4 regions of the Micromonospora sp. WMMA1996 genome follow, and region 4 is predicted to be linked to each of the others. Evidence: riboswitches for the same ligand, from Rfam matches in the RefSeq annotation. Region 4 holds a riboswitch; each other region holds the start of a gene.
What was found. Region 4 has a riboswitch for cyclic di-AMP ahead of COO58_RS20705 (hypothetical protein). Riboswitches for the same ligand answer to the same signal wherever they lie in the genome.

Region 1: another riboswitch for cyclic di-AMP. It lies ahead of COO58_RS15740 (C39 family peptidase); the one in region 4 lies ahead of COO58_RS20705 (hypothetical protein).
Region 2: another riboswitch for cyclic di-AMP. It lies ahead of COO58_RS06640 (NlpC/P60 family protein); the one in region 4 lies ahead of COO58_RS20705 (hypothetical protein).
Region 3: another riboswitch for cyclic di-AMP. It lies ahead of COO58_RS09800 (transglycosylase family protein); the one in region 4 lies ahead of COO58_RS20705 (hypothetical protein).

The regions. Positions count from the first base shown of each region.
Region 1 covers NZ_PDHU01000001.1:3,449,760-3,453,463, forward strand. The annotation lists gene COO58_RS15735 (hypothetical protein) at 1-347, shown strand, start outside; gene COO58_RS15740 (C39 family peptidase) at 410-1,249, opposite strand; cyclic di-AMP (ydaO/yuaA leader) riboswitch at 1,458-1,597, opposite strand; gene COO58_RS15745 (hypothetical protein) at 1,904-2,668, opposite strand; gene COO58_RS15750 (hypothetical protein) at 2,818-3,120, opposite strand; gene COO58_RS15755 (acyltransferase) at 3,258-3,704, opposite strand, start outside.
Region 2 covers NZ_PDHU01000001.1:1,348,457-1,352,160, forward strand. The annotation lists gene COO58_RS06630 (pyridoxamine 5'-phosphate oxidase family protein) at 1-226, opposite strand, end outside; gene dcd (dCTP deaminase) at 305-883, shown strand; gene COO58_RS06640 (NlpC/P60 family protein) at 956-1,990, opposite strand; cyclic di-AMP (ydaO/yuaA leader) riboswitch at 2,004-2,141, opposite strand; gene COO58_RS06645 (N-acetylmuramoyl-L-alanine amidase) at 2,362-3,704, shown strand, end outside.
Region 3 covers NZ_PDHU01000001.1:2,040,985-2,044,688, forward strand. The annotation lists gene COO58_RS09795 (LLM class flavin-dependent oxidoreductase) at 1-1,253, opposite strand, end outside; cyclic di-AMP (ydaO/yuaA leader) riboswitch at 1,470-1,635, shown strand; gene COO58_RS09800 (transglycosylase family protein) at 1,639-2,262, shown strand; gene COO58_RS09805 (YbaB/EbfC family nucleoid-associated protein) at 2,434-2,883, shown strand; gene COO58_RS09810 (M4 family metallopeptidase) at 2,950-3,704, opposite strand, start outside.
Region 4 covers NZ_PDHU01000003.1:236,921-240,624, forward strand. The annotation lists gene COO58_RS20695 (AAA family ATPase) at 1-531, shown strand, start outside; gene COO58_RS20700 (cation diffusion facilitator family transporter) at 608-1,522, shown strand; cyclic di-AMP (ydaO/yuaA leader) riboswitch at 1,667-1,797, shown strand; gene COO58_RS20705 (hypothetical protein) at 1,802-2,878, shown strand; gene COO58_RS20710 (DUF2269 domain-containing protein) at 2,958-3,458, shown strand; gene COO58_RS20715 (SRPBCC family protein) at 3,460-3,704, opposite strand, start outside.

The DNA.
Region 1 (3,704 bases), on a different contig from region 4:
CCACGAAGAAGGCCGGCCTGCCCGAGCGGGCCGCGGTCATCTCGATCGCCACCGCCCTGCAGGAGTCGAAGCTGGAAAACCTCGGCCACCTCGGCGACAAGAATGACCACGACTCGCTGGGCCTGTTCCAGCAGCGCCCGTCGAGCGGTTGGGGCACGCCGGAGCAGATCACCGACCCCGAGTACTCCACCCTGGCCTTCCTCAAGGGCCTGAAGCAGGTCGACGGCTGGGAGAAGATGCCCCTGACCGACGCCGCCCAGACCGTCCAGGTCTCCGCGTACCCGGACGCCTACGCGCAGTGGGAGAAGCAGGCCACCGACATCGTGGCCCAGCACTGGACCAAGTAAGACCCACGCGAAAGGCCGGCACCCCCAACAGGGTGCCGGCCTTTCGCGCGTCGTAAAAGGCGTCAGGCGGAGTAGCCGCGCGTCGCCATCCAGTTCGCCAGATCGATGGTGGTGACCCAGTACGAGGGCAGCGACGGGTCGGCCGAGTCGGCGATCCGGACGGTCCGGCCGTCGTTCTTGTAGCCGACCACCGCGATGTAGTGACCGCCCGGGAACGAGTGCCAGCCGCCGTTGGTGTCGGTGGCGTCGCCGGCGACGTTGGCGACGACCGCGCGGCCGTTGCTGACCGCCGTGACCACGTCGGCCTGGAGCCGGTCCATCTGGGCCGGGGTGGCCGCGCCCGGGATCATGCGGGTCCGGTACGGGTTGCCCTTGACCTGCTGGTTGAGCACGCGCGTGGTGTCCTCGGCCGAGTTGGTGCCCATCTCGGTGGTGCCGAGGGCGACGGCGAGCGTGTCCTGGCTCCGCTCGATGCCGTTGGCGCTGAGCGCGTTGCGCACCGCGGCCGGGCCGCAGTAGTAGTAGGTGGTCTGCGCCTGGTAGTCGTAGTCGAGCACCTTGCTCGCCGGCGGCTTCGGCTTGGGCTTCGGCTTGGTGTCCGGGTCGGTGGTGGCCTTGGCCGCCGGCTTCGCCGAGGGCGAGGCGGTGGGTGCGGCGCTGGGTGAGGCGCTCGGCGAGGGGACGGCGATGCGGGCCTCACCGCGGCTGGCGGCCTCGCCGAGGCGGGAGCCGAGTTCGGCGACCGCGACGGTGTTCTCCGACCGGGACGGGGTGTCGTCGGTGGCGGCGAGGGCGACACCGGTGCCGCCGGCCAACACGAGGGCGGCGGCCGAACCGGCGATGATCTGGTACGGGCGCTCGGTGGCGAGACGCCGCAGCTGACGCTTCAGGTGGTGCTTCACGGGTTCCTCCAGGGCGTGAGCGGCACACGCCGGCCCCCGCGCGGAGGACTTCACGCGCGTTCGACGGGGCGGGACGGCCGCTGGACGGGGCACCCGGACAGCCGGGCGCACACGGGGGGTCGGGTGGGCGTCGCCGTCAGGCGAGCGCCGGCACCACCGGGCCGTGGAGGTGGGGGGACGATCGGGGGGTGGTTCGCACGAGGAATGAAACTCCTTCCGTGGCCGCCGACCGGGTTAGCTGACGGATTCGGGCGGGAAGTACGCCCTACCGCGGGCCGTGGCTCGCGGATTCACCCCGGTGTTGCTGTGGGTCCCCGGTTCGTATGCACGATTAGGCGGGTCGGTGCGGCGTCGCCGTCTGCGATCGAAAACCGCACCGGACGCGCCGACACTACCGGTGGGTACGCCTCAAGCCAAGCGCTCCCACCTGCGTAAACGTCGTCCGCGACTACGGATATCGGAACAGCCGGTTACTGACTTCACTCAATGGGGGCAAGGGTTCGAGCCGGCATCGGAAGGCGAAAAGCGGGCATTCGACCGGCCGACGCCCCGCAATTGTCGGGTCCGCTGACCGGTTGTGCGTCGAGCGCCCGTTTCCGGGCCGCACGTGAGCGGGCTCACCGCATTCGGGTAACGATTCGGTGGAGACGCCACTCAGCCGACCCGGGCCGGCCGCCAGCGGGCGCCGCGGACGACGGTGGGCACCGGGACTCGGCTGGCCGACGCGACGCGGGGGGCGGGCGACGGCCGCACCGCGGCGGCCGCCGCGTAGGTCTCGGCGGCCAGCGTCCGCGCCGCGTCGGCGGCGAGCTCCGCGTCCCGCCAGGCCTGTCGCTCCCGCTCGGCGCCCGCCTCCCAGGCCGCCCGTCGGCCGTCGCGGATCGTCCGGGCCAGCACGATCTCCTGCTCAGCCGGATGGCGACGCGGGTCCCACCCGTTGCGGTGGGCCAGCACGTCCGCGAGCTGCCGGGCGGTCAGGTCGCCCCGCCAGTGCGCCGCCATGGCGGCGTGGTGCAGCCAGCGCTCCCGCGCCGCGTACTCGGACGGGGTGTGTGGCGTGCGCGGCGCGGGCAGCGCGGCGGCGCCGGCCAGGCGGCGGGCGGCCGCCTCCGCCTCGTCGAAGGCCGCCCAGGCCCGCTCCGCCTCGTCCTGGACGACCAGCCACCGCTCGCGTCGCCGGCGGGCGGTCTGGGCGGCTCCGGCGGCGGCCACCGCCACCTCGTCGGCGTAGCGGGCGAGGTCCGCCCGGTGCAGCGCCTCCGCGTCGACCGGATCGGGTTCGAGGTCCGCCGCGCCGTCGCGGTCGGGGCGGGCGACGAGCACGGCGAGCAGGCCGAAGGCGGACACGAGCAGGGCCGACCAGATCGCGGCGGCCTCGGGGACGGCGGTGAGGAAGTGGTAGAGAACGGTCTGCGACATGGTCGGCACCTCACGGAGAAGACGTGGCGGGAAGGTCGCACGCCGGTCGGGGCGGGGCGCGGCCGCGGAACGGGCGCCGCCGGGCCGCCGAGGCGGGTGCGGGGTGAGGTTCGGTGGGTGCGGGGACGGGCCGGGGACCGCCCGTGCGGTCAGCGGGCGGGCGGGGCCCGGGGGCCGACCGGCGCCGGGTGCCGACCGGCCGGGACCGGCTCCCGGTGGCCGGGCCGCGCGACCGCGTCCCGGGGCGCGGGCTCCGGGACGCCGGTGGAGGGGGCCGGCCGCTCGGCGACGTCGACACGGCCCGGCCGCGCGGCGACCGGCGTGTCAGTCGGGGTACGCGACGTCAGGCCGACGGCCGGGCCGGCCGGTGTCGGGGCGGCCGTGGCGACCCCGGCGGGCAGTGTCGTAGCGCCGAGCGAGCAGGCGACGACCACGGCCAGGCTGGCCAACATGCGTGCCGCCCAGCGCGCCACCCACCACACGGGACAGGTAAGCGCGATCGGAAGCACGGGTACAAATTACCGCCGATCCCACCGCCGCGCACTCTCGGTCGGCGTGTCGTGACACCACCGACCAGGGTGGACGCGCCTCAGTCGGGGCCACGCCGCCCGGCGTACTCGATCGGGGTGGGGGTGCCGGCGTCGGCGGGTGACCTCGGCGCCGGCACGGACCGCGCCGGCGCGGCGGCGGCCGGCGTGGGGCGGGGCCGGCGCGGGCCGAGACGCCGCATCATCGGCACCTCCACCCAGCGGTGCAGGGCGGCGGCGAGCGCCAGGTTGAGCAGCAGGAAGCCGAGCACCGCGAGCGGGCCCCGCCACCCGGGCAGCCCGGTGCCCCAGTCGCCGGTGAGCCGCAGCACGGTCACCATGACCAGCACGTGGACCAGGTAGAAGGCGAAGGAGACCTCGCCCAGCCAGACCATCGTGCGGGACCGCCAGGGGGTCCACCGGCCCCGCACGTCGGCCTGCGCCGCCGCGGTGATCACCAGCAGGTACGCCACCGCGAGCAGCGCCGCCCAGAACTCGGCCCGGACCCA
Region 2 (3,704 bases), on a different contig from region 4:
GCGCGTAGCGGCCGTCGCGTTCGAGGTCGCGGCGCTTCGGGGAGTCGATGACGAAGCACCAGAGCCCGTCGGCGGTGATCACCGGGGAGACCGGGTGCACCCGCGGGCCGCCGTCGGCGCGGACCGTGGCGAGGTAGCCGAAGCCCGGCCCGTACTGCTGCATCAGGAGGCGGATCTCGTCGGCGAGGCGGGGCTCGTCGGCGGCGAATTCGGACCAGGAAGCCATGCGGACATTCTATCGAACACGTGTACGAAGAAGTAGTGCGACACGCAGGTCACCCGTACCGGTCGCTATGGTGTTCCGATGCTGCTCTCCGACCGCGACCTGGTCTCCGAGATCAAGTCGGGCACGCTCGCGCTGGAGCCCTTCGAGCCCACGCTGGTGCAGCCGTCCAGCATCGACGTACGCCTGGACCGGTTGTTCCGGGTCTTCAACAACCATCTCTACACCCACATCGACCCGTCGGTGCAGCAGGACGACCTGACGTCGATGGTGGAGGTGCCGGAGGGCCAGCCCTTCGTGCTGCACCCGGGCGAGTTCGTGCTCGCCTCCACGCTGGAGGTGATCTCGCTGGGCGACCAGCTCGCCGGGCGACTGGAGGGCAAGTCCAGCCTGGGCCGGCTCGGCCTGCTGACCCACTCCACCGCCGGCTTCATCGACCCGGGCTTCTCCGGCCACGTCACGCTGGAGCTGTCCAACGTGGCGAACCTGCCGATCACGCTCTGGCCGGGAATGAAGATCGGTCAGCTCTGCATCTTCCGGCTCTCCTCGCCGGCCGAGCACCCGTACGGCTCGGCCGTCTACGGATCGCGCTACCAGGGCCAGCGCGGCCCGACGCCGAGCCGGTCCTGGCAGAGCTGGCGCACCTGGCCCACCCGCTGACGCCGAGCGCCGCTTGTTAAGAGGGGCCCCCTCCTATGCAGAATGCGTTAAGAGGGGGCCCTTCCTTACACCTCAGGCGGGGCGGCCGTAGCTGTTGATGTCGCCGTCGTCGACGCGCTTCATGGTGATCGGCTTGCCGGACTGGGAGGCGTGCACCACCCAGCCGTCGCCCACGTACATCCCCACGTGGTGCAGGTCGCCGTAGTAGAAGACCAGGTCACCGGCGCGCAGCTCGGACCGGCTGACCCGCTTCGTCACGTCGTGCTGCTGCCGGGCGTTGTGCGGCAGCGAGACCCCGGCCTTGGCCCAGGCGGCCATGGTCAGGCCGGAGCAGTCGAAGTGGTCCGGGCCGGCGGCCCCCCAGACGTAGATCTTGCCGATCTGGGCGCAGGCGAACTTGACCGCGACCCCGGCCGCGCCGCCGGGGTAACCGGACGGGCAGGGGGCCGGGCGCAGCGGGCCGCCACCACCGTTGCCGTAGACCTTCAGCCGCAGCTTCTGCAGCCGGGCGATCTCGCCGTCGATCTGCTTCTTCTTCGTCGCGAGCTGCGCCTCGGTGCGGCTCAGGTCGGCGACCATCTGGTCCAGCGGCCGCTTCTTGGCGGCCAGCTCGTCGCGCAATTCGGCGACGGCACGCACCTGCTCCTGCTGGTGGTGTGCGAAGCGGTCGAGCAGCTCCAGGCCGCTGACCAGGTCGCCCGGCGAGCGGCTGCCCAGCAGGGCGTTGACGGTGGAGAGGTTGTCGCCCTTGTACGCGTCGGCGGCGAGCCCGCCGACCTGGCCCAACGCCGCGTCCACCCGGGCCTGCAGCGGGGCGATCTGCCGGCCGAGCGCGTCGGCCTGCTTGCGCCGCACCGCGAGCTGCTCGCGTACGGCGTTGACCTGCTCGATGACCGGTTCGAGCTTGTTCCAGTCGCGGTCGATCTGGGCCTCGATCTCGGCGACCGAGGGTTCGGCGTGGGCCGCCGTGGCGCCGCCGGTCAGAACGACGGCGGTGCCGACCAGGGCGGCGAGGGCGGTGGTGAAGCGGGACCAGCGGGAACGCGGCGCGACGAGGGACCGGTCGACCGACCGGTTCGACGACGGCCGCGGGGCATGGAGTGCCACCGGGCGTCCGTACTCCTTCTTCCTGACCGCCTACCGGGTTAGCTGACGGATTCGGACGGGAAGGGAGCCGCCCTACCGCAGCTCCGCTGCGGATTCACCCCAGGTACCTGGTTCCCCGGCTCGCCCGTGGGCGACTCGGCGGTGCCGGACCGTCACCGACCGGGTTGGACGGTGAGACTGGCGGCCGACGATTCACCAGAGTAGGAGCCGTCGTTATCGATCCGCAACTCGGGACGCCGTGACACTCCGTACCGACACCTGGGTGAAGTTTTCTTTCATTAAGGATTACCTGCTGGAAAGGTATTGACCCTCGCGGGTGTGCGGAGTGAGGGTGGGGACGCAGTGACCCCCATCCCTGTCCAGGAGGTTCGATGCACCTCTCCACCCCACCGTCGGGCGGACGGATACTGCTGGCCGCCGCCGTGGCGACCGCCACCGCGCTGGCCGTCACCGGCCCGGTGACCGCCGCGCCGGAGACGGCCGGACCCGCCACCGACCGGCAACGGCAGTACGCCGCCGCGGCCACCGAGTACGGCGTGCCGCAGAACGTGCTGCTCGGCGTCTCCTATCTCGAGTCCCGCTGGGACACCCACCCCGGCCAACCCAGCACCAGCGGCGGCTACGGCCCGATGCACCTGACCGACGCGGCACACGTCCTCGCCACCCCGGGCAGCGCCCACGTCGACGAGGACGAGGACCCGCGCGGCGACGACTCCCGCCCGCTCACCCTCGACCCGGCCACCGCCGCCGCGCCGGCACGGGAGACCCCGCTGCCCCGCGCCTCGCTGCAGACGATCGACACCGCCGCGACGCTCACCGGGCTCGACGCGCAGACGCTGCGCACCGACCCGGCGGCGAACATCCGCGGTGGCGCGGCGCTGCTCGCGTCGTACCAGAAGGCACTGGGCGGGCCGGTCGGCGCCGGCACCGACGCGGCGGCCTGGTACGGCGCGGTGGCCCGCTACTCCGGCGCGGACACCGCCGACGCGGCGGCGGCCTTCGCCGACGAGGTCTACGACCAGCTCGGCCAGGGCGCGACCCGGACCACCGACGACGGGCAGCGGGTCACGCTGGCCGCCACCGCCGCCCGGCCGGACCGGTCCCGGCTGGCCCGGCTCGGCCTGCGCCACGCCCAGCGGCCGGACGGCCTGGAGTGCCCGGTCCGGCTGGCCTGTGAGTGGATCCCCGCCCCGTACGAGCAGCTCAGCGCCGACCCGGGCGACTACGGCAACCACGACCTGGGCAACCGGCCGAAGCAGCAGAAGATCGAATACATCGTCATCCACGACACCGAGGGCTACTTCGGCCCCAGCGTCGACCTGGTGAAGCGGGCCGACTACCTGGGCTGGCACTACACGCTGCGCTCGGTGGACGGCTACGTCGCCCAGCACATCAAGGCCAAGGACGTCGGCTGGCACGCCGGCAACTGGTACGTCAACGCCAAGTCCATCGGTCTGGAGCACGAGGGCTTCGCCGGTCAGGGCACCTGGTACACCGAGGCGATGTACCGGGCCTCGGCCAAGCTGGTCCGCCACCTCGCGCTGAAGTTCGGCATCCCGCTGGACCGGCAGCACATCATCGGGCACGACAACGTGCCGGGCACCACCGCCGGCACGGTGAAGGGCATGCACTGGGACCCGGGCCCCTACTGGGACTGGTCGCACTACTTCGACCTGATGAAGGCGCCGTTCCGGAGCACCGGCACGGCCCGCAC
Region 3 (3,704 bases), on a different contig from region 4:
GCGCAGTACGCGCCCAGCGTCCAGTTGTTCTGCCGCAGGGTCATCTCGTTCAGCGCGGCCCGCGCGCCGCCCGGCGAGACCGCGCCCCGCGTCACCTGTTCCAGCAGGTCCCGCACCTGGGCCAGCTCCCGGCGCAGGTGGTCGTGCACGTCCACCAGATGTTGCCCCGCGGCCTGCGCGTGGGCCGGGTAGACGTGCCCGGCCGGCGCCGGCGGGGCGGTCGGACGGGTCGACTCGTCCCAGAGGCGGCGCGCGCTCAGGCGTACCCCCGGGTCGGGCGTGGGGGTGACCGCGAGGGTGGTCGGGACGCCGCCGGCGGCCTGCTCCCGCGCGACGGCGCGGGCGCCGCTGCCCGGCGTGGTGCGCTCGGCCGCGACCAGCTCCCGGACCGCCGGCGCCACCTCCTGGGCGAAGAGCTGGATGGCGCGCGGCTCGTCGCTGCCCAGGACGAAGGTGGTGATGCCGTGCTCCAGGGTGAGCCCGGCCAGGTCCTCCACCCACCGCCGCGGCGGCCCGGCCAGGAACCCCGTGGACGAGCGGGTGAAACTGCCGGTCACGTTGAGCATCCGGCGGATCTCGCCGGGGTCCCGCCCGGCGGCCCGCGCGCCCTCGTCGACCAGCGCGTTGAGCGCAGGCAGCTCGTCGGGCCCCTTCGGCAGGTAGGCCAGCGACGGCAGCCAGCCGTCCGCGGCGCGACCGACCAGGCGCAGCATGCGTGGCTTGTACGCGCCCACCCAGATGCCCACCGGATGGGCCGGCGCCGGTCCGCGCTTCGCGCCGACCACCCGGTAGTGCTCCCCGGCGACGCGGATCATCCCGCGTCGGTCGGTGCCCCAGACCTCCCGGATGACCTGGATCGCCTCGTCGAGCGCGTCGACCGCCGCGCCGGGGGAGAGCCGCCGCCCGCCGGCCGCCTCGATCGCGTCCCAGAACGCGCCCGCGCCCAACCCCAGCTCGACCCGGCCGCCGGTGAGCAGGTCCAGGCTGGCCACGCTGCGGGCGAGCACCACCGGTTGGCGCAGCGGCAGGTTGAGCACGTTGCCGGCCAGTCCGATCCGGTCGGTGGCGGCGGCCACGTACGACATCAGCGTCCACGTGTCCAGGAAACCCGGCTGGTAGGGGTGGTCCTGGAAGGTGACCAGGTCCAGCCCGACCTGCTCGCAGAGCGAGGCGAGGGCCACCACCTGGTCCGGCCGTCCGGCGGTGGGGGTGAGGAAGCCGCCGAAGGCCAGCTCGTGTCCGTGCTCGGTCATCCGTGCCGCTCCTCGTGCGATCTTGCCGGTCCCGCCCACGGTAGCCCGGGGCCGGAGCGGCCGGGCGGGGCGTCCGGATCCGGCCCGTACGTCCCGCTACCACGTCGTCGCGTGCCGCGTGCCCGGTCGCCCGCCCGGGTGACGAACATCCCGAGAAGTGGGCGATCGCCCGAAATCGTCCCTAGCGTCGGTGGCGTCCGCGGTCGCGGACACCACGGGCCGGTAACGCCTAATCCCGCCGCCGGCCCGGCGGTAACCGAACCTCGGCGGGAGCGGGGGACCCAACGTTCCTCGGTGCACGTCACCTCGGGGTGAAGCCGCCAGCGGCGGCCGGGCTCCTCGGCCCGAACCCGACAGCTCACCTCGTCGGCGTGGAGGAATCCCCATGGCAACTGCATACGCAGCCCGTCGTACCGCCGTCGGCGTGGTCCTGGCCGGCGCCGCGGTCCTGTTCGCTCCGGCCGTCCCGGCCAGCGCCTCCGGCGTCAACTGGGACGCCGTCGCGCGGTGCGAGTCCGGCGGCAACTGGCACATCAACACCGGCAACGGCTACTACGGCGGGCTCCAGTTCTCGCGCGGCACCTGGAACGGCCACGGCGGGAAGAAGTACGCCGCCCGGGCGGACCTGGCCAGCCGGTCGGAGCAGATCGCCGTCGCCGAGCGGGTCCTGGACGGGCAGGGCATCGGCGCCTGGCCGGTCTGCGGCCGCAAGGGCGGATCCGGCTCGTCCCCGAAGAAGGCGGCCGACCGTCCCACGCCGCGGAAGGCGGACCGCCCCGCGCCGAGGAAGGTCACCGACCGGCCCACCACGACGAGGTCCACGGTGGACCGACCGGCCGGGCGGGGCGGCGCCGGCACCTACCGGGTGCGCTCCGGCGACACACTCTCCGGCATCGCCGTCGCGGCGCACGTCGCCGGGGGGTGGCGGGCGCTGCACGAGCGCAACCGCGCCGTCGTCGGCGACGATCCGGGCCTGATCTTCCCGGGTCAGCGACTGCGCCTGCGCTGAGCCGACGAACGCCCGGCCGGGGCTCCGGCCGGGCGTTCGCGGTCGCGCGACACGCCGGGCGCGCGGCGCCCGACCTGCTCGCTTGCGGGCGGGGCCGGCCGGTGACCGCGCTCGGTCGGTGCCGGTTGCTATGGTCACGATGCTCGGCTAAGACGTGAAGAAAGCGCGGATATGACCATCGACCCGTTCTCGGCCGCCGCGAGCCTCGACGAGCTCCTGAGCCGGACGCAGCAGGCGCTCGCGGCGATGCGGTCCCGGGCCGGCGTGCACCCCGACGGCGAGCCGGGCGAGTTGCTCCGGGCCGAGGGCGCCGCGGCCGACGGCCGCGTCCGGGCGGTCGCCGTCCAGGGTGGCCGACTGGACTCGGTCGCCGTCGACCCGGACCTGGCCGGCGAGCCGCTGGAGGTCCTCTGCGGACACGTCGTCGCCGCCGTCAACGCCGCGCTGGCCGAGCTGGACGCCCGGGTCAGCGACTCGGCCCGGGCCGACGCCGACGCCCTGGCGGCCCGCCTCGGCGGCCTGCCCGACCAGGCGGAGCTGTTCAGCCGGGCGATGCACGAGGTGGCCGCGCGGATCCCGCGCGACCGGGGCGCCGCGTCCCGGGCCGGCCGCCCGGCCTGACCGACCTGCCGACGCGACGAAGCGGCCGGCCGCCCGGAGGACGACGACCGGCCGCTCGCCCTACGGTCAGCTCAGGGTGACCGCGGTGTCGTCGACGACGAAGGACGTCTGCAGGGAGCTGTCCTCCACGCCGCTGAACGAGATGGTCGCCGTGGTGCCGGCCAGCGACGAGACGTCGAAGGACCGCTGCACGTAGCCGGTGGCCTTGTTCAGGTTCGAGTAGGTCGCCAGCGTGGTGCTGCCGGCCTTGACGGTGAGCTTGTCGTACGCGGTGGTCGTGGTCGACTCCGCGCTGTCGATGTGCAGCCAGAAGCTCAGCGTCGCGCGGCAGCCGGCCGGAACGGTCACCGACTGGCTCAGGTTGTCGGTGTGCGACGAGCCGTAGCCGTCGAGCCACGCCTTGTACGAGCCGCCGTGCGCGGCCTGGCCGCTGTCCGTGGTGATGACGCCGGACGAGGCGGTCCAGTTCACGGTGCCCGACTCGAAGCCGGGGTTGGCCAGCTTGTTGCCGGAGCAGCCGCCCGACGGCGGAGTGGTCGTGGCGGTCGGCGTGGGCGTCGGGGTGCCGCCGGCGCACGTCGGGTCACCGGACTGGGCCGGCACGCTGACCGCGTTCCAGGCCGCCTTGACCGCGTCGAACTCGGCGCAGCTGCCCGGGTAGAGGTTCTTCGCCGCCTGCAGCGTCCAGGTGCGGTACTTCAGGTACGACGAGGACGAGGTCTTCAGCAGCATCGCGTTGTACATGATCTTGATGGCCTTCTGGATCCCCAGACCGGTCACGCTGCTGCCGTTGCAGGTCGAACTGGTCGGCTGCCCGTTGG
Region 4 (3,704 bases):
GACCCGGCGCAGACCGCCTGGACCGGCGACCCGCAGGAGCTGGACCGGGCCCGCGACCAGGCGCTGGGGCGTCGCCGCCGGCACCGCTACGAGCTGACCACCAACTACCGCAACTCGGCGGAGATCTTCGCGGTGGCGGCGGCGGAGATCCGCCGGCTGTATCCGGACCTGACGCTGCCCGACGCGGTGCGTTCCACCGGCGTGTCGCCGGTCGAACGCACGGTGCCCGCCGCCGAGCTGCCGGCGAGCACGGTCGAGGCGGCCCGGATCCTGCTGGGCGAGGTGGAGGGCACCGTCGGCGTGATCACACCGGTGCCGCGCCGGGACGAGGTGGCCGGCTGGCTGGACGGCCTCGGCGCCGGCCGGCTCCAGGTGGTGACCAGCCTGCAGGCCAAGGGCATGGAGTACGACGGCGTGGTGCTGGTCGCGCCGAGCGAGATCCGGGCCGACCCCGGCTCGGGGGTGCGCACGCTCTACGTCGCGTTGTCCCGGGCCACCCAACGCCTCACCACGCTCGACCCGACCGGGTGATCCACCCTCACTTGCACACATAGCGATGTGAACATACATTGGGCCTGGCCAGGGTGCGGGAGGGAAGGGTGTGTGCGTGGGCGCAGGTCATGACCACAGCGGTGCGGTGACCAACGCGGCGCACCGCCACCGGGGCCGGCTCTGGGCGGCGTTCGCGCTGCTCACCGCCCTCATGCTGGTCGAGGCGGTGGCCGCCTTCGCGACCGGTTCGCTCGCGCTGCTCTCCGACGCCGGGCACATGTTCACCGACGTGCTCGGCATCGGCATGGCGCTGGCCGCGATCACCGCCACCCGGCGCGCCACCACCGATCCGCAGCGCACATTCGGCCTCTACCGGCTGGAGGTCCTCGCGGCGCTGGCGAACGCGGTGCTGCTCGGCGCGGTCGCGGTCTACGTCCTGGTCGAGGCGGTACGCCGGTTCGGTGACCCGCCGCAGGTGCTGGCCGGCCCGATGCTCGTGGTGGCGGTGCTCGGCCTGCTCGCCAACGTCGGCGCCTTCGCGCTGCTGCGCTCCGGGGCGCAGGAGAGCATCAACCTGCGCGGCGCGTACCTGGAGGTGCTCGGCGACCTGCTCGGCTCGCTCGGGGTGATCGGCGCCGCGCTGGTCATCGCGGTCACCGACTGGTGGTGGGCCGACCCGTTGGTGGCCGTGGCGATCGGTCTGTTCATCCTGCCCCGCACCTGGCGGCTCGGCCGGGCGGCGGTGCGCATCCTGGTGCAGGCCGCGCCGGAACACCTCCAGGTGACCGCGGTGCACGACCGGCTGGCCGCCGTGCCGGGCGTGGCGGAGGTGCACGACCTGCACGTGTGGACGCTGACCTCGGGCATGGAGGTGGCCTCGGCGCACCTGACCACCGCTCCCGGCGCCGAGGTCGCCACCGTGCTGGCCGCCGCCCGGGCCGCCCTGCACGAGGACTTCTCGATCGATCACGCCACGTTGCAGATCGAACCCGGAGCGTCGGCCGGAGCGTGCGGCCCGACCGAGTGGTAATTAGGGCAAACTTAAATCTAGGCCGCTATTGTGGCGTAATGCCGGCTTTGCCGGGTTCACCGGCTCCGGGCGACGGAGCCGGCCCCGGGCAACGCCGGTAGGCTCGGTCGCGGCCACACCGCGGGCGCCACCCCGGCGCCGGTGGAGCGGCCGTCGCCTAATCGCCCGCAGGGCGAGCCGGGGAACCACGTACGTGGGGTGCATCCGCGTCAGCGGTAGGGATCTTCCGTCCCGAACCCGTCAGCTAACCCGGTCGGCGGTTGACGGAAGGACATGTGAATGCCCCCAGTGGCACCTGTACGACGGACGGCCGCCCGGATGGCGGCCCTGCTCGTCGCGATGCTGGCCCTCGGCGTCGTGACCGCGCCGGCCTCCCCCGCCTCGGCGGCGTGGTCGGCCTCCCCCACCGGCCTGCGCGCCGCCGCCCCCGGCGGTGACGACGAGGGCGGCACCCCGGAACTGCGCGCCCAGCTCGACGCGGCCAGCAAGGGCTGGCTGGAGGCCAAGGCCGCGCTGAGCCGGTCGGTGGCCCGGCAGAAGCAGCTCACCGAGCGACTCGACGCGGTCGGCGCCGAGCTGGCCGTACGCGACGCCAAGGTCGGCGAGATCGCCGAGGTGGCGTACCGCACCGGCCGGATGGGCACCGCCGCGGCCCTGCTCGGCAGCAGCAGCCCGGAGGGCTTCATGGACCGGGCGGCCGCGCTGGAGCAGGTCGCCGCGCACGAGGACCGGACGCTGCGCGACCTGATCACCACCCGGGACGAGGCGACCCGGACCCGCGCCGCGCTCGACGGCGAGATCCGGGAGCAGCGCAAGCAGGTCACGGTGATGGCCAAGCGCAAGCAGCAGGCCGAGCGGGCGCTGGAGGTGGCGAACGACCGGCCGTCCGCCGGCAGCGGCGGCGTCCGGGGCACCTCGACGGCGAACGCGACGCCGGCCAAGCGCAACTCCGACGGCTCCTGGCCGGCGGAGTCGTGCAGCGTCAACGACCCGACGCCGGCCGACGGCTGCATCACCCCGCGCACCCTGCACGCGCTCAACCAGGCCAAGGCGGCCGGCTTCACCCGGTACGTCTCCTGCCACCGGCCCAGCGGCTCCGGCGAGCACCCGAAGGGACGCGCCTGCGACTTCGCCGCCCAGAAGGACGGCTTCGGCGGGGTGGCCAGCGGCGGCGACCGGACGTACGGCAACAACCTGGCCGCGTACTTCGTGCGCAACGCCGACCCGCTCGCCGTGCTCTACGTGATCTGGTTCAAGCAGATCTGGCTGCCCAGCAGCGGCTGGAAGTCGTACAGCGGCGGCAACGGCGACCCGTCCAGCGACCACACCAACCACGTGCACCTGTCGGTCTACTGAGCACTACGCTCCCCGACGTACTCCGGGAGTCGTCGCGCGGCCCACGACGTGGGCCGCGCGGCGGCCGACGATCGGTGGCATGAGACGACTCTCCCCCGCCGGACGCAAGGCGCTGCTCACCGCGCACCTGGTCACCTCGCTCGGCTGGCTCGGCACCGACCTGGGGCTGCTCGCGCTGGGCGTGGCCGGGCTGCGCGGCGCCGACCCGGAGGTCGTCTACCCCGCGGCGGCGTTGCTGGTCACCTGGCTGTTCGCGCCGCTGAGCGTCGCGGTCTGGCTGATCGGGGTGGCCAGCGCGCTGCTCACCCCGTGGGGGCTGCTGCGGTGGCGGTGGGTGCTGGTGAAGTTCGCGCTCACCACCGTGATGCTCGGGCTGGTGCTGCTCCTGCTGACGCCCCGGGTCCGGCACCTCGGCGCGCTGGCCGGCGCGGCCGACGCGCACCTGCGGATCGACCTGGTGGTGCCGCCCGCCGTCTCCACCACACTGCTGCTCGTGGCCACCGTGCTGTCCACCTGGAAGCCGTGGGGGCGGCTGCGCCCGCCCGCCCGCCGGTCGGTCCCGGCGGGGCGGGCCGGCTGAGTCAGGCCGGCCGGCCCTCCAGGGTCGCGCCCAGACGGGCCGCGAGGCCCAGGTGGGCGGCGCGGGCCTGGCGGAACGCGTAGCCGAACAGCGGGGCCGGCGCGGTGAGGGTGATCTCCACGTCGATCCGCACCACGCCGTCGGGCTCGTCGCGCAGCCGGGTGTGGTTGCGAACCGTCGTCGCCGGCTGCTGCCGGGCCACGGTGACCACCTCGTCCTCGGTGGCGACCAGCACGTCCGCCTGGT